3 regions of the Nonomuraea sp. NPDC003709 genome follow, and region 2 is predicted to be linked to each of the others. Evidence: riboswitches for the same ligand, from Rfam matches in the RefSeq annotation. Region 2 holds a riboswitch; each other region holds the start of a gene.
What was found. Region 2 has a riboswitch for S-adenosylmethionine ahead of ABZX61_RS62980 (extracellular solute-binding protein). Riboswitches for the same ligand answer to the same signal wherever they lie in the genome.
Positions count from the first base shown of each region.

Region 1: linked by a shared signal. The riboswitch ahead of thrC (threonine synthase) and the one ahead of ABZX61_RS62980 (extracellular solute-binding protein) in region 2 are both predicted to bind S-adenosylmethionine.
Region 3: linked by a shared signal. The riboswitch ahead of ABZX61_RS42915 (GNAT family protein) and the one ahead of ABZX61_RS62980 (extracellular solute-binding protein) in region 2 are both predicted to bind S-adenosylmethionine.

Region 1 covers NZ_JBEXMW010000055.1:23,114-32,952, forward strand. The annotation lists gene ABZX61_RS64155 (lipid-transfer protein) at 1-334, opposite strand, end outside; gene ABZX61_RS64160 (OB-fold domain-containing protein) at 331-735, opposite strand; gene ABZX61_RS64165 (S8 family serine peptidase) at 877-2,001, opposite strand; gene ABZX61_RS64170 (hypothetical protein) at 1,998-2,612, opposite strand; gene ABZX61_RS64175 (SAM-dependent chlorinase/fluorinase) at 2,688-3,494, opposite strand; gene ABZX61_RS64180 (DUF3263 domain-containing protein) at 3,612-3,911, shown strand; gene otsB (trehalose-phosphatase) at 3,951-4,721, shown strand; gene ABZX61_RS64190 (hypothetical protein) at 4,757-5,332, shown strand; gene ABZX61_RS64195 (trehalose-6-phosphate synthase) at 5,339-6,769, opposite strand; gene ABZX61_RS64200 (RNA polymerase sigma factor) at 6,801-7,355, shown strand; SAM riboswitch class I at 7,435-7,576, shown strand; gene thrC (threonine synthase) at 7,590-8,822, shown strand; gene ABZX61_RS64210 (MoaD/ThiS family protein) at 8,847-9,122, shown strand; gene ABZX61_RS64215 (cold-shock protein) at 9,368-9,568, shown strand.
Region 2 covers NZ_JBEXMW010000049.1:38,753-48,591, reverse strand. The annotation lists gene ABZX61_RS62995 (hypothetical protein) at 1-783, opposite strand, end outside; gene ABZX61_RS62990 (MFS transporter) at 949-2,148, opposite strand; gene ABZX61_RS62985 (DUF5937 family protein) at 2,208-3,182, shown strand; SAM riboswitch class IV at 3,267-3,387, shown strand; gene ABZX61_RS62980 (extracellular solute-binding protein) at 3,442-4,548, shown strand; gene ABZX61_RS62975 (ABC transporter ATP-binding protein) at 4,515-5,642, shown strand; gene ABZX61_RS62970 (ABC transporter permease) at 5,639-6,496, shown strand; gene ABZX61_RS62965 (ABC transporter permease) at 6,489-7,289, shown strand; gene ABZX61_RS62960 (hydantoinase/oxoprolinase family protein) at 7,286-9,391, shown strand; gene ABZX61_RS62955 (hydantoinase B/oxoprolinase family protein) at 9,394-9,839, shown strand, end outside.
Region 3 covers NZ_JBEXMW010000018.1:143,644-153,482, forward strand. The annotation lists gene xylB (xylulokinase) at 1-1,270, shown strand, start outside; gene ABZX61_RS42890 (hypothetical protein) at 1,384-2,127, shown strand; gene ABZX61_RS42895 (class I SAM-dependent methyltransferase) at 2,133-2,990, opposite strand; gene ABZX61_RS42900 (hypothetical protein) at 3,593-4,279, opposite strand; gene pyrE (orotate phosphoribosyltransferase) at 4,383-4,907, opposite strand; gene ABZX61_RS42910 (Ig-like domain-containing protein) at 5,188-6,369, shown strand; SAM riboswitch class I at 6,454-6,554, shown strand; gene ABZX61_RS42915 (GNAT family protein) at 6,562-7,191, shown strand; gene ABZX61_RS42920 (hypothetical protein) at 7,366-7,770, opposite strand; gene ABZX61_RS42925 (hypothetical protein) at 8,930-9,839, shown strand, end outside.

The DNA.
Region 1 (9,839 bases), on a different contig from region 2:
TCGAGTCCGCCCCGACCACCAGCGCCACGTCGCACAGGCCCGCAAGGATGCGCGTGCGGGCGATGTCCACGGCCTGGGCGCCGGAGGCGCAGGCCGCGTAGCAGGAGGCGATCCTGGCACCCGACCAGCCCAGCGCCTGCGCGTAGGAGGCGCCCGCGACGAAGCCCGGGTAGCCGTTCCTGATCGTGTCCGCCCCGACCACGAACTCCACGTCGGTCCACGCCACCCCGGCGTCCCGCAGGGCCGCGCGGGCGGCGGCGACGCCGTACTCCAGGAAGGGCCTGCCCCACTTGCCCCACGGATGCATCCCGACGCCCAGCACCACGATGCTCATGAGACCCGCTCCCACATCCACATCAGCGGCCCGTCCGACAGCGGCCCGGAGGTGAGCTCCAGCTCCATGCCGACCTCCAGCTCGTTCACGGTGAGGCCCTTGACCTGCCCGAGCACCACGATCCCCACCTCGTCGAGCTCGACGGCGGCCAGCGTCACCGGCACGTACGGGTCCGCGGCGACGTAGGGGGCGGGGGGTGGGTAGCAGGCGTTCGTGTACGACCACACCCGGCCACGGCGGGGGAGGCGGGTCGTCTCCATCGAGGTGGCGTCGCAGCGGGGGTTGGGGCAGAGGCCGGGACGGGGCGGGAAGGTGACGGTGCCGCAGGCGGCGCAGCTGGTGCCCAGGAGGAAGACGCCGTCCTCGTCGATGGCGAACCAGCCCTCGATCGCTAACGTCATGCCGCCAGTATCGCACAAGCGCTTGCTAGGGTAACGACCCGCCGACGCCCCTTTGCCCGGACGGGTGCGCGGGTGGCCCGCCGACGTCCCTTCTGTCCCTTTGGAGAAGACCCGGGGTTGGGGAGGGGGTCGGGGGAGGGGTCAGGGGCGGCGTTTGCGGTGGCGGACGAGGATGCGGGCCGACATGGCCGCGGCCAGCATCACCATGCCCGCCACCACCGGCCCCCGGGAGGCGGGCGGCGGGCCGTCGCCGAAGTACGGGCCGGGGTGGGCCAGGCCGGCGCCGGGCGGGTCCAGGCGGGCGGCCTCCCGCAGGGCGAGCAGGGCGTTGGCCACCCCGTGCCCGTAGGCGGGGCTGTGGCCGTCGGCCGGCTGCAGCCTGGTGCCGAGCTCGATGGCCGTCCGTACGTGGTAGGGCGACATATTGGGATACGCGGACTTGATCAGGGCCGCCACGCCCGCCACCATGGCCGCCGCCGAGCTGGTGCCGTCGCTCACCACGTACGAGTCGCGCGCGTCGGCCGTGACGATCTCCGTGCCCGGCGCGACCACCGACAGGTAGTCCTGCCTGTTGGAGAACGCGGCCACCCTGAGCTCCCGGTCCACCGCCCCCACGGCCATCACCCCGGGATAGGCGGCGGGGAAGTTCTTCCTGTTGGCCGTGCCGCCGTCGTTGCCCGACGAGGCCACCAGCACGGCACCCCGCGCGATCGCGTACTGGATGGCCTCCTCCTCCGACGGCGAGCCCTCCCACGCGCCGCTGCCGCCGCCCAGCGACATGCTGATCACGCCGGCCCCGTGGTCGACCGCGTACCGGATGCCCTTGGCCAGCGCGTCGCGCCCGCCGGCGCGCTGCTGCTCGCGCAGCGGGTCGCCGTTCTCCAGCGTGACCCGGATGGACAGCACCCTGGCCGCGGGCGCCACCCCGATCACGCCGCCCTTGTGCTCGTCGCCGTGGCCGCGCCCGGCGATCAGGCTGGCCATGGCGGTCCCGTGCCGCCCCCAGAGGCCCTTGGCGGTGCCGGTCAGGTCGGGGCCCTGGATCACGGCGCCCTCCAGGTCGGGGTGGCGGCCGTTCACGCCGGTGTCGAGCACGGCGACGATCACACCCTCGCCCCTGCTCGACCGCCATGCCTCGGGCAGCCGCATCGCGGCGAGCTGCCACTGTCCCGCCCGGGCGGCCTCGCCCACGTCGTCGGTGGCGCTCGCCGGAACGGTTCCCACCACCAGCGCGGTGACGAGGAAGGCGACGGCGAGCCTGCTCATCGGGTGAGCGTCCGGTGCAACTCGGTGGCGAGCTGCCGCGCCGTGGCGCGCAGTCGAGGTGCGAGGCGGTCACCCGGCTGGTACGGCCGGCCGTCGGCGTACCCGGCGGCCGTCGCCACCACGTAGCGCTCGTCGGACCTGAGCACCACCCCGGTGAAGTACTGCCGCTCGCCGAAGCGCTCGGCCGGCCCTCGGGGAAAGGCCACCGGCCGCACGGTCGCGGGCCGTCCCACGCGGTAGTAGTCGCGTCCGGGCGTGTCGAGCACGGCGATGCCCACGGTGGCGACGAACGTCTGCGTGCTGTCGGCGTACGTGGCGCGCAGGGCCACGCGGCAGCCGCGCCGGACGGCGGCGGGCTGGAACGCCGTCCGGCAGGGCGCCTCGGGGGCGACCCCGGCCAGCTCGTACGTGACCCGCGCCCCCGACGGGCTGACCCCGGGCAGGGTCGCGGGGAAGATCTGCGCGACGGGCCACGCGTGCCAGCGCTCTGACACGGGCGGCTCCGGCGCGGGCCAGATCGCGGACATTATGGAGAGCAGCACGATGGACAGCTGGTACACGTCGACCTCTGGAGGGGAGGGGAGGGACGCCCGCGCGTTGCATTCTGACACGCGCCCGCTGATTCTTTCCGACGCTTCGGTAAACAGACCGATACGCGGAGTAATTCCGATCTGTGCGCCTTCGTCCTATGGAGTAGGGGAGAGTCGGACATGTGCGCCAGGTGGGAGCCCCAACCGCTGCGCTGCGTCACCGGAATTGACCGCGATCGCGATCAGCCCCGCCGAGTCCGCGAACGCCACCAGCTCCCCCGGCGGCACCGCCGCGAACGTCTCCCGGTAGGGCAGCGAGAGCTGCCGCCGGCCCAGCCAGACCCCCAGGGTGTCGCCCACCCGCACGCCCAGCGCGTGCAGGTCGCCGACCGCGATCGACAGCTGGGTGTTGCCGTAGCGGTCGACCGAGACGACCTCGCCCTCCACCGAGCCCTCGCGCAGCAGCGTGGTCGGCGCCGGCAGCGTCACCAGCCTGCCGATCGGCACCTCGGGCCCCAGGTCCGCCGGTCTCAGCCCGCCGCACAGCCGCCCCGCGACCGGCGAGAAGACGTCGCGCCCGTGGAAGGTGGGGGAGACCGGCCGCAGGAAGTGCTCCTCGTTGCTGATCGCGTAGGCGGCCTCGGCGCCGCCGCTGGCGTGCACGGCCCACGACAGCAGCCCGTTGTCGGGTCCGATGAACACCCGCCCGCCCGCCTCGACGGCCACCGCCCGCCGGGCGCCGCCCGCGCTGGGATCGACCGCGCCGATATGGATGCCCGCGGGAAGGTACGGAATGGTCTGGGCGAGAATCGCCGCGCCACGCCGTACGTCACCCGAGGGGATCAGGTGGCACACGTCGATCACCCGCGCCTCGGGGGCGATTCCGGCGATCACTCCGTGACACGCCGCCACATAGCCGTCTTCGAGTCCGTAGTCGGTGAGGAGCGTGATTACTGAGGTCACATTTCGTGACTGTACGTCTCTCAATACGTCGTGAACAGCCGCACTTCGCACATTACGATTGGCCACGGGCCGCGTGCGTGCGGAGTCGTCGCGCGCACCTTTCCCGAGGAGGACACCATGGGAGCACCGCTCAGCGGTGACAATGCTGCCCAGGAGACGTCCGGCCAACCCCTCTCAGAACGCGATCTCGAACTCCTCGCCTTCGAACGCCAATGGTGGCGCTACGCGGGCGCGAAGGAGCAGGCCATCAAGGAGAGCTTCGGGTTCTCCGCCACGCGCTACTACCAGTTGCTCGGTGAGTTGATCGACCGGCCGGAGGCGCTGGAGCACGATCCCATGCTGGTCAAGCGGCTGCGCAGGTTACGGTCCACCCGTCAGCGTGACCGCGCCGCCAGGAGACTCGGCATGCGTCCCTGACCGGCTGGGTACGGCAGCCGCGTGAGGAACATCCCTGGAATGAAAGCGATCTTGGACGACCCGGCGGGCGCCGTGATCGGGCTCGACTTCGACGGAACCCTGTCGCCGATCGTGCCCGATCCCGCCGAGGCCGTGATCCATCCGAAGGCGCCGGAGGTGCTGGCCGAGCTCGGCGCCCACGTCCTGGCGGTGGCCATCGTGACCGGCCGGCCGCCGGCCACCGCGCTGGAGCTCGGGCCGGGCCTGGCCGATGTGCCCCGGCTGGTCGTGCTCGGGCACTACGGCTTCGAGCGCTGGGAGGCCGGGCAGATCTCCGGGCCCCCGCCGCCTCCGGGCGTGCTCGAGGCAGAGGCCGAGCTGCAGCTGCTGCTCGAGTCGCTGGGCCTGCGAGACGTCACCATCGAGGACAAGGGCCGGGCCGTGGCCGTGCACACCAGGCGCAGCTCCGACCCGGAGGGCGCGCTGGCCAGGCTGCGCGAGCCGCTGGCCGAGCTGGCCGGCAAGCGCGGCCTGGTGGTCGAGCCGGGCCGCTTCGTGCTGGAGCTGCGGCCGCCGGGCATGGACAAGGGGCAGGCGCTCAGCCTGTTCCTGGCGGAGCGGGCCGCCAGGTCCGTCATGTTCGTGGGCGACGATCTCGGCGACCTGGCCGCGTTCGAGGCCGTACGTCTCTCGGGGCTGCCCGGCGTGACCGTGTGCAGCGGCTCCGCGGAGGTCACCGAGCTGGCCGAGCGGGCCGACATCGTGGTGGACGGGCCCGACGGCGTCGTCGCGCTGCTGGAGGAGCTTGTGGCGGCTTTCAGCCGTTCGTGATTGAGCTGCAAGTCGCGCTCCCTAGGGTCGGGCGCATGCACAAGCGACACCTCGCCGCCGTGGCCGTGGCCGCGGCCACCCTCCTCGCGACCTCCCTGCCCGCCCACGCCGCGCCCGCCCAGGCGGTCAAGCTGCGCAAGGGCCTGACCCTGTACATCCCGATCAAGTGGGTGGTCCACCGCTTCGGCGACGATGTCCAGATCGTGACCGGCAAGTGCGGCAAGCCCATGGGCTGGGGGACGCCCGAATGCGACGCCTTCTACGTCCTCGGCCCCTCGTCCATCAAGCGCGGCGCCGAGGGGTTCGGCCCGTACACCGGCAAGAGGCCCTTCTACACGGCGAGCGACGTGCAGCCGTGCCCGTTCAACCGGAAGTGGGGCGAGGCCATCGGCCCGAAGGTCACCAGGGGCCTGCGCCAGGTCGGCGCGGGGCACAAGGCCGCCTACAACGCGTGGCAGTCGGAGTGCGTCAAGTATTCGGGCTCGACCACGAAGGTGCTGCTCCGCTTCACGCAGCGCGAGTGGTACCTGCCGCAGAGCAAGATCCTCATCGTGGACCAGTGGAACACGCCGGGGCTGGCCGACACGCTCAAGCACGCCGACTGGACCTGACCGGGCTCAGATCTCGGCCAGCGCGTCGAGCTGGGCCGCGAGCCACTTCTGCGGGGGCAGGGCGGTGGCCGCGGCGTGCAGCTTGTCGCGCCGCATGCGGCGCTCGTCCTCCGGCATGACGAGCGCGGCGTGCAGCGCGGCGGCCGTGCCGCTGATGTCGTACGGGTTGACCACGAGCGCGTGCGGGCCCAGCTCGGCCGCCGCCCCCGCCTCGCGCGAGAGCACGAGCGCGCACCTCGTGGACAGGATCGGGCCCTCCTTGGCGACCAGGTTCATCCCGTCGCGGATGGGGTTGACCAGCAGCACGTCGGCCATCCGGTACGCGGCCAGCGAACGCGGGTAGTCGTCGTTGACGTTGAGGATCAGCGGGTCCCAGTCCTCGGTGCCGTACTCGTCCTCGATCTCCTGCGCGCAGCGCAGCACCGACGCGGTGTATTCGCGGTATTCGGGCAGGTCGTGCCGGCTCGGGTAGGCGAACGCCAGGTGCACCACCTTGCCGTGCCACTCCGGGTGCGCGGCGAGGAACTCGCGGTAGGCCACCAGGCCGCGCACGATGTTCTTCGACAGCTCGGTGCGGTCGATGCGGACGATCAGCCGGCGGTCGCCCACCTGCTCCCTGAGCGCGGTCATGTGCGACTCGACGTCGGGCTCGACGGCACGCTCCCACAGCGCGTCGCCGTCCACGCCGAGGCTGTGCACGCCGATGCGGGTGGTCCGGCCCTCGTGGGTGACGCTGCGGCCCACGCGGTCGACCTCCGCGCCCAGCAGCGCCTCACAGCAGTCCATGAACGCCTGCGCCCACCTGTCGGCCAGGAACCCGGCGTGATCGGCCCCCAGGATGCCCTCCAGGACCTCTCCGACCACCTCGTCGGGCAGCAGCGAGAAGTATTCGGGGGGCGCCCACGGGGTGTGGCTGAAGTGGGCGATGCGCAGGTCGGGCCGCTCGGCGCGGAGCATCGCCGGGGTCAGCGTCAGGTGGTAGTCCTGCACCATGACGCGGGCGCCGTGGCCGGCCTCCTCGGCCAGCGCCAGCGCGAACGCGCCGTTGTAGTCGCGGTAGGACTCCCACTCGCGCTCGAACCTCGTGCCGAAGTTGGGTGAGTTGGGGATGTCGTAGAGCAGGTGGTTGACGAACCACAGGGTGGAGTTGGCCACGGCGTTGTAGGCGCGGTGGAAGGTGGCGGGCGGGATGTCGAGCATGCGCACCGGGCCCGTGTCGTAGCCGGCGTGGTCGATCCGGCCGCCGGGCACCAGGCGCACGGCGCTGCGGTCGCCGTCGGACAGCGCCGCGCACACCCACAGCATGCCGTCCTTCCTGGCCACCTCGGACAGTGCCGAAACCAGGCCGCCGCCACCGCGTTTCATGGTCAGCTCGCCGTCGTCCGAGACGGTAAAGGAAACGGGCCCTCTGTTGGAGGCCACCAGGACGCTGTTCATCTACGCTCCCTTCGCCCATAGGATCCCAGCTATGGCGCTAGATGAGCTAACCGAGGAACTCGCCCGCTCGGCCGCAGGAGGAGATCATCGCGCACTTGGCGAGCTCCTGGCGCGGATCGAGCCCGATGTGATGCGACACTGCGCCCGGATCCTCCCCTATCACCAGGATGCCGAGGAAGCCTCGCAGGACACGTTGCTGGCCGTGGCGCGCAACATCGGCCGGTTCGAGGGCCGGGCGCGGTTCAGCACCTGGCTGCACATCGTGACGGCCAACTGCGCGCGCACCACGTACAGGTCGCTCAAACGCCGCGCGGCCGAGCAGACCTCGGACGAGCTGCCCACGCAGAAGCCGGACGTGGCGCGGGTGAGCGTGATCGCAGGCTCGCGGCTCGACCTGCTCGACGCCATGGAGGCGCTGGAGGCCGACAAGCCCGACCTGGCGCAGGCGCTGGTGCTGCGCGACATCGTCCAGCTCGACTACAACGAGGTGGCCGAGCAGCTCGGCATCCCCCTGGGCACCGCCAAGTCGCGCATTCATCAGGCCCGCAAATACGTGCAGGGAGTGCTGGGTGATGATTATCGCTGAGACGCCACGTCTCGCATCTTGAGACGGGTGGCCATTTGGGCCCCATGGACGGGTAGAGTCCTTTTCAACAACTGAATATTGCTCATCCAGAGGGGTGGAGGGACCGGCCCTGCGAAGCCCCGGCAACCCTCCCGGTTTGAGACTCGCGACAGGGCGAGGCCGACCGGGACAAGGTGCCAATTCCGGTCTGCGGTCAAGGTGGCCGCAGGCGAAGATGAGGGAAGGCCTCGCTTCATGTCGCTCGACTTTGGTCCTGCTGTCGGTCTGTCCTGCCGTGAGTGCGGCACGCGTTACCCGCTCGGTCCGAGCTTCGCGTGTCTGGAGTGTTTCGGGCCGCTCGAAGCGGCCTATTCCTTCGGTACGGTGACCCGCTCCGACATCGAGTCTGGTCCCGCCAACATCTGGCGTTACCGGTCGCTGCTCCCGGTGCCGGTTGACGTCGCCAGTAAGCCCAATATGAACCCCGGCTGGACCAAACTGGTCAAGGCCGGAAACCTCGGACGCGCACTCGGTCTCAAGAACCTGTACGTGAAGGACGACTCGGGCAACCCCACCCATTCCTTCAAGGACCGGGTCGTCGCCATCGCCGTCGAGGCGGCGCGTAACTTCGGCTTCCACACCCTTTCCTGCTCCTCCACGGGCAACCTCGCGGGCGCGGTCACCGCGGCGGCGGCGCGCGCCGGGCTCGAGGCGTGCGTGTTCATCCCGGCCAACCTCGAAGCGGCCAAGATCGCCATGGCTCGCGTGTTCGGCGGGAAGCTGATCGGGATCGACGGCACCTATGACGAGGTCAACCGGTTCTGCTCCGAGCTGATCGGCGACCCGCTGGGTGACAAGTGGGGGTTCGTCAACGTCAACCTGCGGCCCTACTACGCCGAGGGCTCCAAGACGCTCGCGTACGAGATCGCCGAGCAGCTCGGGTGGCGGTTGCCCGAGCAGATCGTCATCCCCATCGCCTCCGGCTCGCAGCTCACCAAGATCGACAAGGGCTTCCGCGAGCTGGTGCAGCTGGGGCTGGTCGAGGACACGCCGTACAAGATCTTCGGAGCGCAGGCGGCCGGGTGCTCGCCGGTCTCCACCGCGTACAAGGCGGGGCACGACGTCGTGCAGCCGGTCAAGCCCGACACCATCGCCAAGTCGCTGGCCATCGGCAACCCGGCCGACGGGCCGTACGTGCTCGACATCGCCCGGCGCACCGGAGGGGCCGTCGAGGACGTCACGGACGCCGAGATCGTGGCCGCGATCAAGCTCCTGGCCTCGACGGAGGGCGTCTTCGCCGAGACCGCGGGAGGGGTGACCGTGGGCGTGCTGAAGAAGCTCGCCGAGAGCGGGCGGCTCGACCCCGAGGCCGAGACCGTGGTCCTCAACACCGGCGACGGGCTCAAGACACTCGACGCGATCAGCGACGACGCCCAGCCCACAGCCGTGATCCGGCCCTCCCTCGACGCGTTCCGCGCGACTGTCTGACAACCAGGAAAGGCGAGTTAAACCATGAGCGTTTCGGTGCGGATTCCCACCATTCTGCGCACCTACACCGGGGGCAACGCCGAAGTCAGTGGCGAGGGCGCGACTCTTCGTGACGTGCTTGCCAAGCTCGACTCCGACTACCCGGGGATCGGCGCGAGAATTCTGGATGAATCGGGCAAGATTCGTCGTTTTGTCAACGTTTACGTTGGGGAAGAGGACGTCCGTTTCGCCGACGGGCTCGACACTCCGGCACCTGAGGGCACTCAGATCTCAATCATCCCGGCGGTTGCCGGCGGCTGAGTGCTATAGATCACACGTGTGGAAGGCGCCCCTAGTGGGCGCCTTCTCCATTTCCAGGGCAAATGAAACGTACAAGCGCCTTCGTTGCGAAGAAATGCGTCGTTTGCAGATTGACTCTGTTGCCAAACCCCGTGCCACAGGTATGGTCGAGGGCGATCGTCTGGCTGATTTTCCCTTAAGTCCGGCGATTACGGGTCTCGCGGAGGAATGGGCGAGATCTGAAAGCCCAGTAAGAGGAGTCGGAAGTGGCGCAGGGCACCGTCAAGTGGTTCAACGCGGACAAGGGCTACGGCTTCATCGCGGTAGACGGTGGTAAGGATGTATTCGTCCATTACTCAGCGATCATGATGGACGGGTACCGATCTCTCGAACAGGGCCAGCGGGTCGAGTTCGAGATCACGCAGGGCCAGAAGGGACCTCAAGCGGAGTCCGTCCGCGCGGTCTGATACACCCCCCTGGTATGCACCGGCGGGGATCGCCCGGCAGCGCAGTCCGTGCGAACCCGCCACCTTTCTTTCGTCGACTCGGTCACGGCGAGCCGCGCGAGGCGGCTCGCCGTGCGTATGGATCCCGCCACCTGCGGTGGCCTGGACGCGGCTCGTCGCAGGTGCGGGGTCCTGCCGCCGGCGATGGACGGCTCTGCCGTACAGGCTGATATGGGGAGGAAAGGCCCGGTAGGAGGCTTCTCGCTTGCACTCGACAGGGTAGAGTGCTAAA
Region 2 (9,839 bases):
CTCGGCCCGGCGGAACGAGCGGAACCTGGTGGGCTCGGCCAGCGTGACATCGCCGCCGGAGCAGCCGCAGGCGAGCCGGAGCACGTCGGTCACGGTGTCGACCAGCAGCGGCCGGCCCTCGGTCAGCCGGACCTCGTTGACGATCGCGCGGTTCTCGCGCACGGGGATGCGCTCGGGCTCGTCGGCGCAGAACCCGGCCAGCAGGCGCAGCGCGGCCAGGTCCTCGGCGGCCAGGGGCACCTCGGAGCCCGCCAGCGAGAAGTAGAGCTCCCGCGCCTCCGACTCCAGGCTCCCGCCCAGCTCCAGCACGGTCACCCGGTCCCCGGCCAGCGGGATCAGCTCGGCGTGCGCGGCCAGCAGGTCGGCGTAGGTGTGCTGGTAACGGCCGTAGCCGGGCAGGGAGAGCAGGTTGAGCGCCGAGGTCTCGACGCGGGCGGCGGCGACCGGGTCGAGCAGGGCCTCGCGCAGCAGCCCGGCCCAGAACTCCAGGGTGTCGGGCACGTTCTTGGGGAAGTCGAGGAAGTACGCGTTGTGCCGGACGTGGTCACCCACGAGCGTGCGGACGGCGGCCAGAATGCGGACGCCGAGGTCGACCACGGTCTCGCCGCGCAGCCCGGACAGCCGCTCGAGCAGCGCGGCCGAGCACGTGAAGCCGACGCTGAGCAGCGCCGCGTCGAGCTGGCGGGCGGCGATCTCCCCCCAGCCGGACCCGGATCCGGCGGGCGCGGCGCCGATGGGCACGCGCAGCCGCCGGGCGATGACGAGGCTTTCCAGAGTGTCCACGAACGGCACCATATAGCCGGGACACGCCCGATCGCGGGGGGTTTTCCGCGCCCGTGCCGGGGGCGCGGCCGATCAGCGGCGGGGCTGCGCGAGCTCGGCAGCCGGGCCCGCCGCGCGCTCAACGGCCGGTCAACGGCGAGGGCCCGCCGCACGCTCACCGGCCGGTCAGAGGTGAGGGGCCGCTTCGCGCGTACCGCCCGGGCGCAGCACGCCCGCCATCGCCAGCGCGACCAGGACCCCGGCACCGCCCGCCACCGCGATCGCGGGCCCGGGGGCGATCACCTCTCCGAGCGCCCCGACCAGCGCCGCCCCGGCCGCCTGCCCCGTCATCAGCCCGGACGACTGCAGCCCGAACGCCTGCCCCCGCACCTCCTCGGGCACCGACTCGACGAACCGCCGCTGCAACCCCAGCTGGTACGACAGCCCCGCGGTCGCCACCGCGGCCAGCACGGCGGCCCACGCCATCCCCGGCCCGAGCGCGAACCCCACCCAGGGCACGCCGAGCAGCACCGCCAGCGGAAACGACAGCCGCTCCCGCAGCCCCGGCGCGGCGAACCTGCCCACCGCGAACTCCCCCACCGCCATCCCGACGGCCGCCGCCGCGAGCACCACCCCGGCCTGCCCCTGCCCGCCCAGATAGGGCACGACCATGGCCTCGGCCCCGGCCAGGAACACGCACGGCAGCCACCCCGCCAGCAGCAGCCCGCGCACCCGCCCGTCGGCCAGCAGCCGCCGGTTGACCCGCAGCGTCTGGCGCACCGCGCCCGCCCGCGCCGTGCCCCGGGCGGGCCGGTACGGCAGTCCGGCCCGCAGCACCACGGCGGCCACCGCGGCCAGGCCCGCGGTCGTGGCCAGCGCCCCCGAGGGCCCGGCGACGGCCAGGAACGCGCCCCCGGCCGCCAGCCCCGCGATCTGCGCGCTCGCGGAGGCCACGTTCAGGACCGACCGCCCGAGCACGAACGCATCGCCGGGCAGCACGTCGGGCAGCATCGCCGCCCGCGCGGCGAAGAAGACCGGCGTGAACAGCCCAGTGACCAGCACCAGCGCCAGCATCGCCCAGACCGGCAACCCCGCGAAGGCCAGCAGCAGGCACGTCACCGCCCTGACCACCTCGCCGGTCACCATCAGCGCCCGCGGCGGCAGCCGGTCGGCCAGCGAGAGCAGCAACAGCCCGCCCACGATGAACGGCAGCCAGCCGGCCATGTACGCGGCGGCCGACAGGCCGACCGAGCCGGTCCGCGCATAGACCAGCACGGACAGGGCCAGCATCTTGATCGAGTCCCCGCCGACCAGCAGCGCGAAGCTGCCGAACAGGACCCGGAACTCCTTGACGGCGAACACCTCGCCGAACGTCGCCCCATTCACGTCCACGATGGTGCGGACCGGACCGGCGAGCCGGCGACTCTTTCGGATATAACCGAAAGGTGCCCGTAAGAATCGAGGTCACCCCGCAGGACCTGGTGGCCACCAGGTTCGCGATCTCGCCGCTGATCGAGACCATGCACGCGCAGTGGGTGCTGGCGGGCCGGCTGGAGGCGGGCGTGCACGGCCGGTGGGCCGCTCGGTGGCGGGGCACGTACCGGGAGCTCGAACGCACGCACCCCGTGCTGCGGGCCTCGGACGCGATCAGCGGCAACCGGCGCGGCACGAACGTCGCCTTCATCGCCCCGCCGCCGACGGCGGTGGACGTGCCGTTCGAGGCTGAGCTGGCCGCCATGCGCAGGACGCCGCTGGAGCAGGCGCACGCGGAGATCGCTCGGGCGCTCGCCGGGCGGCCGGCGGCGGGCGGGGTCAGGGAGTTGCTGGCGGGACCGCGGGTGGTGGAGCGGTTCGCCGACGCGTACGAGGCGCTCTGGACGGAGATCGTCTCCCACGACTGGCCGCGCTTCCGCGCGATCCTGCAGCGCGACGTCGCCCATCGGGCGGGACGGCTGGCGGCCTACGGCTGGGCGGCGGCGCTGGAGGACCTCAGCCCGCAGGTCCACTGGCGGCCCCGGGGGCAGATCGAGGTCGAGCTGACCAGCCTCCACGGGCTGCGCCGGCTCGGCGGCAAGGGGCTGCTCTTCCTGCCGTCGGCGTTCACGACCGCCGTCGGCGCCTATCTGGAGGACGCCTGGCCGTACGCGATGATCTACCCCGCGAGGGGCGCCGCGGCCGTGCCCGCCGCGGCCGACGCCGACCTGTCGGCCCTGATCGGCCGCAGCCGCGCCCGCATCCTCGCCGAGCTGGCCGAGCCCGCCACCACCACCCAGCTCGCGGCCCTGCTCGGGCAGAGCCTGGGCACCACCGGCGGCCATCTGGCGGCGCTGCGCAGGACGGGCCTGATCGCGGGCACCCGCGTCGGCCGCGGCGTCCTGTACGCGCGCACGCCCCTCGGCGACGCCCTGGTCAACGGCTGAGCACACCCTCGCACAAAAGAGACAAAAGCCACTAAGCATCACCTCATGCCATATCCAGGTAAATCCTACTGATATAGTCGCTTATGTCACGAGTCCAGTGCGAAGCCCCGGCTTGCTGGACGGCAACCCTCCCACCGCGGCGGGGTGCCCCGGGTGATGACACGGTCGTCGAGCCGAATGGTGCTGCTGACGGCAAGCGCGGATGTCGAGTCGTGCTGCCCTGCGCCCTTGGCCGGCTGCTCGAAAAGGAAAGGGAAAGATGAAGGGCGGATTCACTCGCCTCGCGGGACTGGGCATGGTGGTCGCGCTGGCGGTCACGGCCTGCGGCGGCGTCGACACGGGCGGCTCCACCGGCGGCTCCACGGGCACCGGCGGCGCGGCGAAGCAGGAGCTCACGGTGACCGCGTTCGCGGGCGCGTGGGGAGAACTGTTCAAGAAGTCGTTCGTGGAGCCGTTCGAACGCGACACCGGCGCCAAGGTGAACCTCGTCTACGGCGCGAACGCCGAATGGCTCACCAAGCTGCGCGCGGCCGGCGGCAAGAACCCGCCGTTCGACGTCATCGCGTTCACCCCGGACGCGTCGCTGCCCGCGGCCTCCGCCGGGCTGCTCCAGCCGCTGGCCACCGACGGGCTCGCGCACTTCAAGGAGCTGGACCCGGTCCTCGCCGGCAAGTCCGCGTATGACGGCAAGCAGTACGGAGTGCCGCTGACCACCGGCTCCACCGGCCTCCTCTACCGCACCGACAAGATCAAGACGCCGCCCGCGGACTGGGCTGACATCTTCGACAAGCAGTACTGCGGCCACGTCGCCCTCCCGCCGCTCACCTACAACCCCGGCCTGGAGTTCTTCTCGGCCCTGGTCACCTCCCAGGGCGGCACGCTGTCCGACCCGGCCGCCGTGGACAAGGCGTTCGACAAGCTCGCGACGCTGAAGGGCTGCGTGTCCTCCTTCCCCGCCAACGCGGGCAACGCCGCCACCGTCATCGAGAACGGCGACGCCTGGATCATGCCCTTCTGGGACGGCCGCGCCTTCGCCATGGCCCAGGCCGGCTCCCCGATCGGCTTCACCTACCCCAAGTCCGGCCCTGTCGGCGCGCTGACCTCGTACTTCGTCGCCGCGGGGACGCAGAAGAGCGACCTGGCGAACAAGTTCCTCGACCACCTGACGGCCGCGCAGAACCAGAAGCCGTTCGCCGAGGGCACCTGGTACGCCGCGGGCAACGACTCGATCTCCTACAGCGAGCCGTTCGAGCAGAAGGTGAAGCACGGTCCCGACGTCTTCAAGAAGTTCATCTGGGTGGACTACGCGGTGGCCACCCCGAAGCTGAACGAATGGCAGCAGCGGTGGAACCAGATCTTCGGCTGACCCCGGAAGAAGGCGGCGGGCACGTCGAGATCGAAGGGCTCGCCGCCGGGTACGACGGCGCGCGCGTGCTCGACCTGGACCGGCTGTCGATCCGCAAGGGCGAGTTCCTGTCGATCCTCGGGCCCAGCGGCTGCGGCAAGACGACGCTGCTCAACTGCGTCGCCGGGTTCGTCCAGCCCACGGCCGGGCGGATCGTGATCGACGGCTCCGACGTGACCCGGCGGCCCCCGTACCGGCGGGGTCTGGGCATGGTGTTCCAGAACTACGCGCTCTTCCCGCACATGACCGTGGCCGCCAACGTGGCGTACGGGCTGCGCGTGCGCCGGCTCGACCGGCGGGAGCGGGACGAGCGGGTGCGGGAGGCGCTGAGCCTGGTCGGCCTGGAGGGGTACGCCGGGCGGCGGCCCCGCCAGCTGTCCGGCGGGCAGCAGCAGCGGGTCGCCCTCGCCCGCGCCCTGGCCATCCGGCCCGCCGTGCTGCTGCTGGACGAGCCGCTGTCCAACCTGGACGCCAAGCTGCGCAGGGAGATGCGGGTGGAGCTGCGCGCCATCCAGCGGCGCATCGGCACCACCATGGTCTTCGTCACGCACGACCAGGAGGAGGCGCTCGCGCTGTCGGACCGGGTGGCCGTCATGAACGGCGGCCGGGTCGAGCAGCTCGGCACCCCCGACGAGGTCTATCGGCGGCCGGCGACCCGGTTCGTCGCGCAGTTCATCGGCGCGGCCAACGTCCTGGAGGGCACGGTGACCGGCTCGGGCGCGCTGGACTCCGGCGGGATCGTGGTCGAGTGCGGCCCGCTGTCGCTGTGGCCGGGCGGGCGCGCCGTCGTCGCCGTCCGCCCCGAACGCATCCGCCTGGCCACACCGGGCCCGGGGGCCGGCCGAGTGGTCGGCGCCGTTGCCGGGACGGTGGGGTATCGGGCCTTCGCCGGGGACGCCTGGCACGTGGAGGTGCGGCTGGCCGACGGACGCATCTTGAGCGTGCAGGTCGCCGACACCGGCGCGGGCACCGAGGACCCGCCCGGCGCGGGCACGTCCGTGCTCGCGCACTGGGATCCGGCCGACGTCATCCTCCTGGAAACGGAGGCGCCATGACACGCCGGTGGGCGGGCCTGCCGTACGTCCTGCCGCTCGTCGCCTTCCTGGCCGCGCTGTTCCTGGTCCCCCTCGTCGGGCTGCTGCGGCTCAGCTTCAGCCCCGTCGACGCCTTCAACGCGGCGCTGCCCGGCTTCACCTTCGGGCAGTACGCCCGGGTGTTCACCGAGCCGTACTTCTACAGCTCCCTGCTCCGGACCCTGGCCACCGCGCTCCTGGTGGCGGTGCTGTGCGTGGCGCTGGCGTACCCGGCCGCGTATTTCCTGGCCCGCCGGCGGCCCGGCGTCGTGCGGACCCTGCTGTTCGTCATCGTGATCTCGCCGCTGCTGACCAGCGTGGTCGTACGCACCTACGGATGGGTCGTGCTGCTGTCCGGCAACGGGCTCGTCAACCGTGCGCTCGTCGCCTCCGGGCTGCGTGACCAGCCCGCCCAGCTGCTCACCAGCTACCCGGCCGTCGTGGTCGCGGTGACGCACGTGCTGCTGCCGTTCGCGATCATCCCGCTCACGACGGCGCTCGGCGGGCTGGACCGCAACCTGCACCGGGCCTCGCAGACGCTCGGAGCCGGGCCGGTCAGGACGTTCCTGCGGGTCACGGTCCCGCTCAGCCTGCCCGGCGCGGTCACCGGCGCCCTCATCGTCTTCGCGCTGGCCATGGGCATCTACATCACGCCGCTGCTGGTCGGCGGGGTGACCCAGCCGCTGACCGGCATCCGGGTCTACGACCAGGTGACGACGGTGTTCGACTACCCGGTGGCGGCGGCGCTGAGCTTCGCGCTGCTCGCGCTGACCGTCGTGTCCACGGGGCTGCTGGCGGGCGTGTTCCGGATCTGGGAGAGGCGCTTTCATGGGTGAGCGGGGCTACGACAGGATCGTGCGGCTGGTGGCCGCGGCTCTGGCGGCGCTGGTGTTCCTGTTCCTGATCGCGCCGCTGGTCGTGCTGGTGACGAGCTCGTTCAACCGGGCGGGCTCGATGGCGTTCCCGCCGTCGGGGCTGTCGCTGCGCTGGTACGCCGAGGTGCTCGGCTCGCCCGACTGGCGGGTCTCGTTCCGGCTGAGCGGCCTGCTGGTGCTCCTGGTGGTGCCGACGACCGTGGTCATCGGGACGCTGGCGGCGTACGGGCTGGCGCAGGGGTCGTTCCCCGGCCGGAGACCGCTGCAGGGGTTCGCGCTGTCGCCGCTGATGGTCCCGGAGATCATCGTCGCGCTCGGCCTGCTCTACTACTTCCACGGCGTCGGCCTCGTCAACTCGGTGACCGGGCTGTGGCTGGCGCACTCGCTGGTGGCGCTGCCGTTCGTGGTGCGGGCGGTCATGGTGAGCGCCGCGCAACTCGACCCGGCGCTGGAGCGGGCCGCCCTGAGCCTGGGCGCCGGGCGGGTCCGGGTGTTCCTGACCGTGACGCTGCCGCTGCTGCGGCCCGGCATCCTCGCGGGCGCGATCCTCGCCGCGGTCACCTCGCTCGGCGAGGTCGCCGTCACGGCCCTGGTGGCGGGCGCGAACACCACGACGGTGCCGCTGCGCATCTTCTCGGCCGTGCAGTACCAGCTCGACCCGTCGATGGCCGCGGTGTCCACGCTGCTCATGGCGGCGAGCGTGGTGGTGATGGTGGTCGCGGACCGATTCGCTCGCATTTCGGAGGCCCTATGACAAGCACGGATACGGCGACCGCGACCGGGGCGCGGATCGGCATCGACGTCGGGGGGACGTTCACCGACCTCGTGGCCTCCGTGCCGGACCGCGGCCTCGTGGTGCACCACAAGGAGCCGAGCACGCCCGCCGACCCGTCCCTGGCGGTCGCGGACGGGCTGGCGGCCCTCCTCGCCCGCGCGGACCTGCGGCCGGACGAGGTCACGGGCCTCGTCCACGGCACCACGATCGGCCTGAACGCCGTCATCCAGCGGCGCGGCGCGCGCATCGCCCTGGTCGTGACCGAGGGCTACCGCGACATCCTGGAGATCGGCCGCAGCCGCATGCCATCCTCCTTCGACCTGTACGCGGGCAAGGAGGAGCCCCTCGTCCCCCGCAACCTCATCGTCGAGATCTCCGCCCGGCTGGGCCCGCGGGGCGAACCCGTGGCCGAGCCGGACGCCGCCGAGCTGGACCGCGTCGCCGCGCGGCTGCGGGCCACCGGGGCCGACGCGGCGGCGGTCGTGATCCTGCACGGTTACACCGACCCGGACTTCGAGGAGGGCGTCGCGGTGGGCCTGCGCGAGCGGCTGCCCGCGTTGCCGGTGACGGCCTCGGCGACCGTGTGGCCGGAGGTACGCGAGTACGAGCGTGCCCTGGTGGCCTGCATGAACGCCTACATCCAGCCGCTCATGCGCGACTACTTCGCCCGCCTGGACAGCCGGGTGCGCGGGCTCGGGGTGTCGGCGCCGATCTTCATCAGCGCGTCCAACGGCGGCTCGATGAGCCTGCGCTCGGCCGCCGAGCGGCCCGTCGAGACCGTGCTGTCGGGCCCGGCCGCCGGGGTGGCGGCGGCCGCCCGGCTGGGGGCGGGGGCCATCGTCACGTTCGACATGGGCGGGACCAGCAGCGACATCGCCGTGTCCGTGGACGGGTCGCCCGAGCTGGCCACCCACACCACGGTGGGCGGGCTGCCCCTGATCGTGCCGGTCGTGGCCGTGCACGCGATCGGGGCCGGGGGCGGGTCGGTCATCTGGGTGGACGGGCCGGGCGTGCTCAAGGTCGGGCCGGGCAGCGCGGGCGCCGACCCCGGGCCGGCGGCGTACGGCCGGGGCGGCGAGCGGCCGACGGTGACGGACTGCTACCTGGCGACCGGGCTGATCGACCCGCGCACGTTCCTCGGCGGCCGGATGCCCCTCGACGCCGACGCCTCGCTCAAGGCCCTGTCGGGCATCGCCGCCCACCTCGCCTCCGGAGGCGAGCGCGTCGTTGACGACCTGGCCGCGTACCGGGTGGCGGCGTCGGCGTTGCGGGTGGCGACGGCGGGGATGGCGACCGAGCTGCAGAAGATCATGGCGCAGCGCGGTCTCGACCCGCGGCGGTTCGCGCTCGTGCCGTTCGGCGGCGCGGGCCCGACGCACGCCGCCATGCTCGCCGAGGAGGTCGGGATCGCGCACATCGTGGTCCCGCCGACCGCCGCCACGTTCTGCGCCCTGGGCGCGGCGGGCGCCGACCTGCGCCGCGACTTCGCCCGCAGCCTGCGCCGCCCCCTGGACGCCGCGAGCGCCACCCGCCTGGCGGGCGTGCTCGCCGAGCTGTCCGCCCAGGCCCGGGAGTGGCTGGCCGAGCAGGACGGCGAGACCCGGCTGCGGGGGCGGCTGTCGTTCGCGGCCGACCTGCGCTACTCCGGCCAGGCGTACGAGCTCCGCGTCGCCCTCGACCCGGACCGCCTGGACGTCGAGGCGGTCTCCGAGGCGTTCCATGCCGAGCACGAGCGCCTGTACGGCTTCCGCGACCAGAGCGCGACCATCGAGCTCGGCACCGCCAGGCTCGGCGTGGTCGGTCCGGCGGCCGAGCTGCCGCCCGCCGCCGTCCCCCCGGGCACGGGCGCGCCCCGCCCCACGGCCCGCAGGCGGGTCCTGCTGGCCGGCGCCTGGCACGACGCCCACGTCCACCTGCGCGAGTCCCTCGGTGTGGGGGACGCGTTCGACGGCCCGGCGATCGTCGAGCAGGACGACACCACCGTGGTCGTGCCGCCCGGCTGGTCTGCGGACGTGGACGAGGCCGGCAACCTGCACCTGCGCCGGCCGGACGGCGCCCACAACCCCCGTCGGAAGGCCTGAACGTGCGGCTCGACCCCGTCACCATGGAGATCGTCGGCAACCGGCTCAGCGCCATGACCGAGGAGATGTGCCTCACCCTGCAGCGCACCAGCCGCTCCCTGTATGTCAAGGAGACCGCCGACTTCTGCTGCGCCTTCGCGGGCCTGGACGGTGGCTTCGTCGCCTACCCGCGCGGCATCGGAGTCTCCGGCTTCGTCGGCCTGAACGTGCTGACCGCCGTCCAGGCCGCCGGCCCGCTGGAGCCCGGCGATGTGATCATCACCAACGATCCGTACCGCTCCGGCGGCCTGGCCACCCACCTGACGGACATCCAGCTCATCGAGCCGTATTTCCACGAGGGCGAGCTGGTCGGCTACGGCTGGGCGTTCATCCACTGCTCCGACATCGGCGGCCGGGTGCCGAGCAGCCTGTCGCCGGTCAACGACGAGATCTTCCAGGAGGGCCTGCA
Region 3 (9,839 bases), on a different contig from region 2:
GTGGGACGCGTTGTTGCGGGCCATCGAGGAGGCCGGCGGGCTGGACGACGTGCTCGCCGTCAGCGTGGGCGGGCAGCAGCATGGCATGGTCTGCCTAGACGAGTCCGGAAATGTCGTACGTGATGCCCTGTTGTGGAACGACACCCGCTCCGCGCAGGCCGCCGCCGACCTCGTGTCGGAGCTGGGCGGGCCGGAGGCCTGGGCCACCGCCGTCGGGTCGGTGCCGGTCGCCTCGTTCACGGTGACCAAGCTGCGCTGGCTGGCCGAGCACGAGCCGGACAACGCGGCCCGTACGGCGGCCGTCTGCCTGCCGCACGACTGGCTCTCCTGGCGCCTGGCCGGCGCGTTCGCCTCGGGGACCTTCTCGGCCGACTCCCCGGTGCCGCCGCTCGACCGGCTCGCCACGGACCGGGGGGACGCCTCGGGCACGGGCTACTGGTCACCGTCGACGGGCGCGTACCGGACGGATCTGCTGAAGCTGGCGTTCGGCTCGATCCCCCTGCTGCCCCGGGTGCTGGGGCCGGACGAGGCGGCGTACGAAGGGGGCGCGGCGCTGATCGCCCCCGGCACGGGCGACAACATGGCGGCGGCGCTCGGCGTGGGCGCCCGTTCCGGCGACGTCGTGGTGTCGCTGGGCACCTCCGGCACCGTGTTCGCGGTCGCGGAGTCGCCCAGCGCCGACCCGACGGGCGCGGTGGCCGGCTTCGCCGACGCGACGGGACGGTTCCTGCCGCTGGTGTGCACGCTCAACGCCGCCCGCGTCATGGACGCCGCCGCCCGCATCGCCGGGGTGAGCCTGGACGCGCTGAGCGATCTGGCTCTCCAGGCCCCGCCGGGGTCGGGCGGGCTGACGCTGGTGCCGTACCTGGAGGGCGAGCGCACCCCCAACCGCCCGACCGCGACGGGCTCCGTCCACGGGCTGACCCTGGCCACCTCGACCCCCGCCCACCTGGCGCGGGCGGCCATCGAGGGCATGCTGTGCGGCCTCGCCGACGCTCTCGACGCGCTGGGCACCAAGCCGGAGCGGGTGCTGCTGATCGGCGGCGCGGCCCGTTCCGAGGCGGTCCGCCGCATCGCCCCGACGATCTTCGGTGTCCCGATCACGGTGCCGCCGCCGGCCGAGTACGTCGCCAACGGCGCCGCGTACCAGGCCGCCACACTGGTCACCACGCCGGACTGGCGGTCGGAGGAGACGGAGACGTACGAAGGGGACGCCGTCCCGTCGATCCGCGACCGCTACGCCCGCGCCACCACCCACATCCTCGACTGACACCTGTCCGGCTTGTTTCCGGTCGCCTGCCCGGCGCCCCTGACTTTCGACAGGGGCGCCGGTTGACCATCGGCCGATGACGGGCCCACCTCAGCGGCGCCAGGCTCGCTCCCATGAACACACCCTCCTCTCTCACCGGCGCCCCGATGGACATTCCCTTCCCCGGACGATGGATCGGCGGCGTGACGCTCATCGTGGGACCGGTGATCATGTCCGCCGGATACCTGCTGCGTCATCTGAGCACGGTCACCGCCCTCACCCCTCAGCAGCAGGCCTGGGCCGAGGCACAGCCCTTCGCCGCCTACGGCCAGCTCCTCACCTACACGTCGGCGCCCGCCCTGCTCACCCTCTCCTACGCGGTGTTCGCGTTGGGGGCGCTGCTGCTCTTCCCCGCCTTCGTCGCCCTGGCCCAGCAGGTGGGCGGCCACCTCGCCTACTGGGGCGCCACGCTGCTGGTCATCGGCCTGTTCGCCCGCCTGTACTTCGCCGGCGCCGACCAGACCGCCTTCCAGCTCACCGAGGTCATCGGCCTGGACCAGGCGACGAGCGCGATCATGAAGGAGTATGTGGACATCTCCTACGGACCGTGGCGGGTACCGGTCTGGGCCTCCGTCGGCCAGTACGCGGGCTCGCTGCTGCTGGCCATCGCCGCCTGGCGCTCAGGCCTCTTCGGCACCGCCCGCGCCGTGATGTTGCTGCTGGCAGGAGGTACGTGGATGGGCGTGCTGAAGGGCGCCTCCATCCCCGACGTGCTGGTCACCGGCCTGCTCTGCGTGGCCCTGGTCCCGCTCGGCGCCCGGATGCTCCGTGACCGGCCGCCCGCCACGACCGGCCGGCCGAAGGCGCTGAGTTGGTGAGCGGGTCAGGGCTTTCGGAGATGCCAGACGATCAAGGCGGGAGTGTCCCGATAGGCCACCGCCGCCGCTTCCGAACACCACCGCTGAGCGAGAGGGCCACCGTGCCCGCCGTACGACTCGCCCCACCGAGGTTCGTGGCAGGCCACGATCCGCAGCCCTGCCTCGTGGATGGCGTTGATGTAGTCACTGGCCAGGAAGCGGCTGGCCGGCATGGCCCGTACGCCCCCGTCCGATCCCGCCACCCTCGGCACGCCTCCCAGATACAGCGACAGCGGATGGATGTCCGACAGCACCACGTGCCCACCGGGGCGAGCGACACGGGCCAGTTCGGCCAGCGGCGGCCCCAGGGCCGGCAGATGGGTCAACGCCAGCGCGCAGACCACCGCATCGAAACTCTCCGACGGGACCGGCATGCGACACAGGTCCCCCTGATGGAACTCCCCGTCCGGAGCCTTGGCCTCCGCTCTGGCAAGCATCTCCGCCGAGGAGTCCACGCCGACGACCTCATGCCCCAGCCCGGCCAGGAACGCGGCATGCCGGCCGGTGCCGCACGCGGCGTCCAGCGCCCGCCCCACCGCCAACGTTTCCAGGATGCGCCGCACCAGCGGCTCCTCCACGGCGATCAGCGGGTTTCCTTCGCCGTCGTATTGCTCAGCCCACTGCGCGTACCCCTCCGTGGTGGAGGCCTGGCCGACGACCACGCCCGCGTTCAGCTCCGGATCCGGGTCGGTCACCATCTTGCGGATCTCGGCGATCCGCTCCTCCACAAAGGCCGCATCCCCCAGATCACCCGCCTGCGCGCGTAACAGCGCGATTCCTTCCAGCCCCAGCAGCCAGGCCAGCGAGTGAGCGTAGAAAGGCATGCCGACACGATAAGAACCACGCCATCGCCACCGCGACTCAATTAAGGCGGAGCCGTTCACCCTCCGGAGTCTGGTTAAACGACAGAGTCGCCGCAGGCGGGCGACTGCGCCGCGTACCCTTCGGCGACCAGCAGGTACACGCAGTTCAACGCGAGGGCCGGTCAGAACGGCAACGAAATGACGCTCTGCCTGCGCATAGATGTCCGGTCGACAGGGCGAGAATCTCGCGCACGATCACTGCCACTGTCTCCTCAGGGGCCCTGACCAACGCTACTCACGATCTTCAACCCTCCCACAAGAGGCCGGCCGGTGCGGGATCGGCTCTCCTCGTACCGGCACCACCCCTGAACCTGGGTTTCCTAGGGACATTTCCCGGAGTCACCGCGGCAACCGAGGGTCCACGCCGCTCTTCCGAGTACTGGCCGTACTATCTTCCGGGCAAATGGATACGCCATCGGGCTGGACCGCGCAGAGTTGTCGAAAGCGATGAACGTCATATACGGCTACGAACCGACGGTCGCCACGGTCTCCGGCATCGGCATCACCGAGACCACGCCATTGGTTCCATGAATGCGTACAACTCTTCCGCGGAGCCCGAGTAATCAAGACCCGTAGACGTTCGTAAGCGGCAGATAGGCACTGAAGTGGTCGGCCACAATATCCGCCACAGCCTCCGCATCATCGACCCCATCCACTTCCAGAACCCGGATGCCCAAACGACGAGCGGAACGAACGGCCTCGTCGGCGACGAGCCGGTCTCGGGCGAGTCGGTTGCGCTGTGCTCGATCAGGATCGCTGACCTGGTGATCGACGGCGGCGGCCCGGGGCAGCTCGCGAACCTGACGCCGGCGGAACTCTTCGCTCGGCACCATGACGATCATTCGCCAGGTTGAGTCGATGATGGGAGCGACCAGTTCGGGACGCAGCCCCCAGCCTTCGGCGACGACCGGCCGCCCCGAAACCAGGCCACGCAGGTCGTCCAGAACCCATTCGAACCGCGCGGGAAACCCGGCCAGGATCTCGTCGGCCATTTTCTGCGGGCTGGTGTTCACCCAGACGGCGTCCGGCTCAGGGTCCGCGATGGGCTCGCCAAGCCGCACGCGACGGGCGATCCGACGGTCATTGTGCGCACGTGCGTCGTGATAGTCGTAGTGATAGGCGGTCAGCCCGTACCGGGTGGCCAGCAGCCTGGCGACGGTGGATTTGCCGGCCCATTGTCCCCCTCCGATCCACAGGGCGTTGTGCAAGGTGCCGAACGGATCCCAGACCTCGCTATTTGTGGCGTTCACGGTTACAGCATGGCGACGGCACCGACCAAAGAAACAGTCTTGTTCTGCCCGCCCGGACGGGTGACGATCGTAGAGAGAAGCCCTTGTCGATGGGCCCGGCGGATCAGTCCGTCATGCGCAGATCGGTCGCGGTCAACAACGACGAAAGCCTGATGCCTTCCGCGGCCAACGCCGCCGCACCTCCCTGCTCGCGGTCGATGACGCACAATGCCTCACTGACCTGGGCCCCGAGGCTCCGCAGCTCAGCAGTGGACAGGACGATCTGGCCACCGCTGGTGACAACATCCTCAACCACCAGAACCCGCCGCCCCACCACATCCGCACCCTCGGCCAGACGACAGGTCCCGTACGCCTTGGCCTGCTTACGGACGAACGCACACGGCAGACCGGTGTGCCGGCCAAGCGCGGTGACCACCGGAATCCCGCCCATCTCAAGCCCGGCCAACACCTCGATGTCCCCCGGGACCACGGGCGCCATCGCCCGAGCGATGTCATCCAGCAGAACGGGATCACCCTCGAACTTGTACTTGTCGAAGTACTCGGTGGCGGTACGTCCTGAGCGGAGCACGAAGTGGCCGGTGAGGTGGGCTGCGGCATGAATCCTGCGAGCCAGGTCAGAGCGCGTCACAGGCACCCAGTCTCCCAGAGGTATGGCGGACGCGCTCAGGGCCGCCCACACAGCCGAGAAGCAAGAACGGCCTCACCTCATGGTGGGCGGGTGCCACGTCCCGAGGTCCCACTCCTCGATCTCGCAGACGCCCTCTGGATACGCCTGCCTCGCAACCTGCCGCATCGATCAAGGCACTTTTGCATTGTTACCCACAGTTATGGGCATATAGCTCTCCGTATCGCTAATAGGCCGTCTTGTCCGAAAGATGCCTATTTGTCGGGGAATGGAGGCATCGACGATGCGGAACGGCCGAACCATACTCGTCAGCACGTTCACGGCTACGCTGCTGCTGACCGCAGGCTGCACCTCGGGTGGCTCGAACCCACCACCGCCCGCCGGCCCACAGGAGCGGGCCCTCGCAGCCAAGCTGTCGATCATCCCGGCGAACGGCACGAAGAAGGTGCCCCCGGACGCCGGGGTCAGTGTCAAGGCCACCGACGGCAAGGTCACCAAGCTGACCGTCGCCGACGCCAAGGGGCATGAGGTCCGCGGAACCCTCGGCGCGGACGGGACGTGGCACCCCACGTGGCCGCTGCGGCCCTCGACCGCGTACACGGTCAGCGCGCAGGCGACCGGCAGGGACGGCAAACCCGTCACCGCGCGGGCCACGTTCACCACGCTCAAGCCGAAGCGGGTGCTGGAGAGCGGCATGTCCCCGCTGGACGGCGAGAAGGTCGGCGTCGGCATGCCCGTCCAGCTCCTGCTGTCGCGCCCCATGACCGCCAGGAGCGACCGGGCCGCGGTCGAGAGGTCGCTGGAGGTGCGGATGTCGAAGCCGGTCGAAGGCGCGTGGAGCTGGGTGAGCGACCGCGAGGTCCAGTTCAGGCCGCGCGAGTACTGGCCTGTCGGCGAGAAGATCACGGTGGTCGCGCACCTGGCCGGGCTGCGCGCGGGCCGGGACCTGTGGGGCACCAGGGACCGCAGCCTGACGTTCACGGTCGGCGACGAGCACATCACCAAGATCCGCAATGCCACCCACCGGGCGGTCGTGCGGGAGAACGGCAAGGTCGTCAAGGCCATCCCGGTCAGCCTGGGCAAGAAGGGCGACGAAAGCTGGTCCGGCGTCATGATCGCCCAGGAGAAGGCCGCGTCGACCCTCATGGACTCGGCCACCATCGGCAGGCCCGGCGAGTACTACGCCCATACCAAGTGGAATGTCAGGATGACCTACAGCGGCATGTTCTTCCACGCCGCGCCCTGGTCGACCGGCGCGCAGGGCAACAGCAACGTCAGCCATGGCTGCGTGAACGCCAGCATGGCCAACGCCCGCTGGTTCTACAACTTCACGCAGCGGGGAGACATCATCGAGGTCACGGGGACGTCGCGGAAGCTCGAGTTCGGCAACGGGCCGACGCCGTGGGCGAAGTCATGGGACGACTGGCTCGCGGGCAGCGCCCTCGGCAGGTCGATCAACGCCTGATGGGAGAAACCGCGTCGGTTTGATTGGGCGGACCCGCTTGCGAATTGACGGTGTCCGCCTGTGCGGGCATGATCTCGACTCGGTAGTTCATCCAGAGGATCTGAGGGACCTGGCCCTGTGACGGTCCGGCAACCTCCCCGGCGGGAAACCCGCGGGAAAGGTGCCAATGCCAGGAACGATGAGGGAGAGCTGATGAGCGTGCGGCTTGATGTTCCTGTCCTTTCCGGGGATCTGGTGCGGTTGGAGCCGCTGGCGATGCGACATGCGCCGGATCTCGCGGAGGCGGCCGAGGAGGATCGGTCGTCCTACGACTTCACGCTGGTGCCTCGCGCTCGCGAGATACCGGACTACCTGGCGGCCCAGCTCGTCCGCGACGGGCTGACCCCATTCGCGCAGGTTCGGCTTACCGACGGCAAGGCGGTGGGCTGCACCGGCCTGTGGGATCCCCGCAGGTGGCCGGACCGGCCGGACCTGCGCGCGATCGAGATCGGCTTCACCTGGCTGGCCGCCTCGGCGCAGGGCACCGGGATCAATGCCGAGGCGAAGCTGTTGCTGCTGTCGTATGCGTTCGACACGCTCGGCGTTGCCCGCGTCGACCTGAAGACCGACGCCCGCAACCACCGGTGCCGCCAGGCCTTGGAACACCTCGGCATCCCCTTCGAGGGCGTGCTGCGCGCCTGGTCCATGTCGTGGGCGCACGGGGAGGAGGGCAAGGTCCGCGACTCGGCCATGTTCGCAGTGGTCGCCGAAGACTGGCCAACCGTCAAACCGGCACTGCAAGCCCGTCTCACCGCCGTGAGCTCCCGTTCGCCGGCCCTCTGAGAAGCTTCGGCTGGGTGCGGTGAGGCGCCCCTGAGCGTCTGAACACTGCCTGTCGGTAAGTTCGGCGCCCACCAGCTTGGCCGCCCGGTGGCGGGACTCGACCCGTGCCTGACCCGTCACGCCGCCTTGTCACGGGGTCCGGAGCGGACCCCGTGACACGAGGTTGACATCCCATCAAGCAGCGTCGAGCGCTGCGGTGATCTTGCGGGTCATCTCGACCAGAGTGGGACTGGGCCGGCCCTGGTGGGTACGGGCGGCTGCTTCGAGGGCGACGCTGACGGTGCTGCGGAAGTTGTCGGCCTCGGCCGGATCCTGCTGCTTGAGCAGGCTCATGGATGCGGTCAGGGCCGGCAGCACCAGGTCGGCGAGGTCGGCGACGGACTTGCCGTACTTCACGCCCTTGGGCGCCTTGGTGAGCACGTGCCCTACCAGGCCGGTCGCGGAGGTCAGGGCGATGGAGCCCTCGGTGGCGACCTTGTGGGCCGAGCCGGCGGCACCAGCGGCGGACATCAGGGAGACGGCGCCCCACGCGGCGGTCCGCAGGGTGAGCTTGTCCTGGTCGATGAGGGTGATGGACATGGTGCTGTACTCCTTCAGGTCTGCTATGAAACGGGCTTCCACGGGGGGCGGGGGCGAGCTGGGCGTGCCCCGGTTCGCGCTCTGTGCATTCACTGTCACCGACCGCTCTGATACCGGGCCGTTGGCGTGCTGACACAGCCGCTGACACCGACACAGCATCCGACCTGATCGCCCCCAGGACACCGCCTGTCGCGCTCCTGCCCTCCTACGGGCGCAGTCCGAGGAAGGGCTCAAGGCTGGGAAACAGGTGGACCGATCATGATCTGGTCTTCACCACGAAGCTTGGCGACCCGATCGAGCGCACGGAGGACTGGAAGCAGTGGAAGCCCATCCTCAAACAGGCCTACCTACAGGACGCCCGAGTCCACGATGCCCTCCTCATCGAGCAGAGTGTTCAGGAGACCCATGTGAGTACTGCACCCATGCAGCAACCCTCCAGATGAAAGACTCCGGGGACCGCATAGACGGCGGCCCTCTGGGGGTCTCCCTGATCAGGGACGGTTAAGGTCCTCGATCGCGAGCACGACGGCTGTGACAAGAAACCCCAATCCCACGCCCACCAGCGCGATCACCGCTGTGGTCGCATCGCCCCCTGCTCCGGTGAGAACGACCCAGCCGGCCGCTACGAGTAACAACCAGCCGAGAAGGACGAGACTACGAGCTCCACTACGGCAAGTTCCGCGGCTGCGCTTCACCGCATCAGCAGCTCGGATCCTGTGTGTCCCTATCGGTTCCACCTGGATCACCTGGCCGCGCTGGTCTCCATGGGATGGCTATGGGCCAAACAGAGTTAGGCGGATGATCGCCTCTGCTGTGGTACCCAACTCCATCTCCCAAGCTCAGGGTGCCGTCACGCAAGAAGCCACGCGTCCCTGGGCGACGCGACTTCCATGCACTGGGCCGCGGTGCGGCCAGCTGACGCATGGTCTTTCCACGGCCTGGTGATCGCCTGATCTTGTCTGGCATGGATCACGCACGTGACATGGGCATGGGTTTTCGGGGTAGGTCGAATTGCCAGGCGGCCGGATCCTACGACGTCGCCCAGACAGCCACAGTCAGCGTCAGCGAATTTGCAGAGGGCACGCGGCCGCCAGTATTCGCGGTGGAGGGCTCGATGAACACGCGGACAGCTCAGCCCCAGGTTGGGATCACCCCGAACATGTTCGGAATCTCCTACGGGTTGGCCGGTCTGGCCACCTGCTGGGGGTACGCGGCCATGCGGGGGGTGGCGCCCGCGCTGGTGGCCGACGTCCTGTTCATCGTCACCGCCGTCGTGTGGCTGGTGCTCATCGTCGGCTACGTGTCGCAGGTTCCGCGCCGACCCGGTGGCTGGCGCGCCGAACTGGCCGATCCGGTGCTGGCGCCGTTCGTGTCGCTGATCCCGATCGTCGGCATGCTCCTGGCGACCGGCCTGATGCCCCACGCCCCCACCGCCGGCCGGTGGCTGTTCGCCGTCTTCGCCGCCGCCACCACCATCCTGGCCGGGTGGATCACCGGCCAATGGATCGTCGAAGAGCTCGACCTGGATCGGTTGCACTCCGGCTACGTCCTGCCCGCCGTCGCTGGAGGACTCATCGCCTCCATCGGTGCCGCCCGCGCTGGCTGGATCGCCATCGCCCACGCGTTCATGGGCCTCGGCGTCATTTCGTGGCTGCTCATCGGCTCCGTCATCATGGCCCGGCTACTGTTCCGCCCCCGCCTGCCTGCGCCACTGCTGCCCACCCTGGCCATCGAGATCGCACCGCCCGCTCTCGGCGGTCTTGCCTACCTGGCCATCACCCACGACAAGGTTGACGCCGTCGCCCTGGTGTTCGGCGGCTTCACCGCGCTCGCCGTCATCGTCCAACTCCGGCTGATCCCCGTGTACCGCCGGTTGGCATTCGGCCCCGCGTTCTGGTCCTTCGCGTTCCCATACGCCGCCGTCGCCATCTTCGCCCTGCACTGGATCAGCTACGGAAGGCCCGTCGGGTACACGGTGTGGGCCTGGTGCGTACTGCTCGCGATCACAGCCTTCATCGCCGCGCTCGCCGCCAAGACGACGACCGCCCTCGCCAGCCGTAGATTCCTGC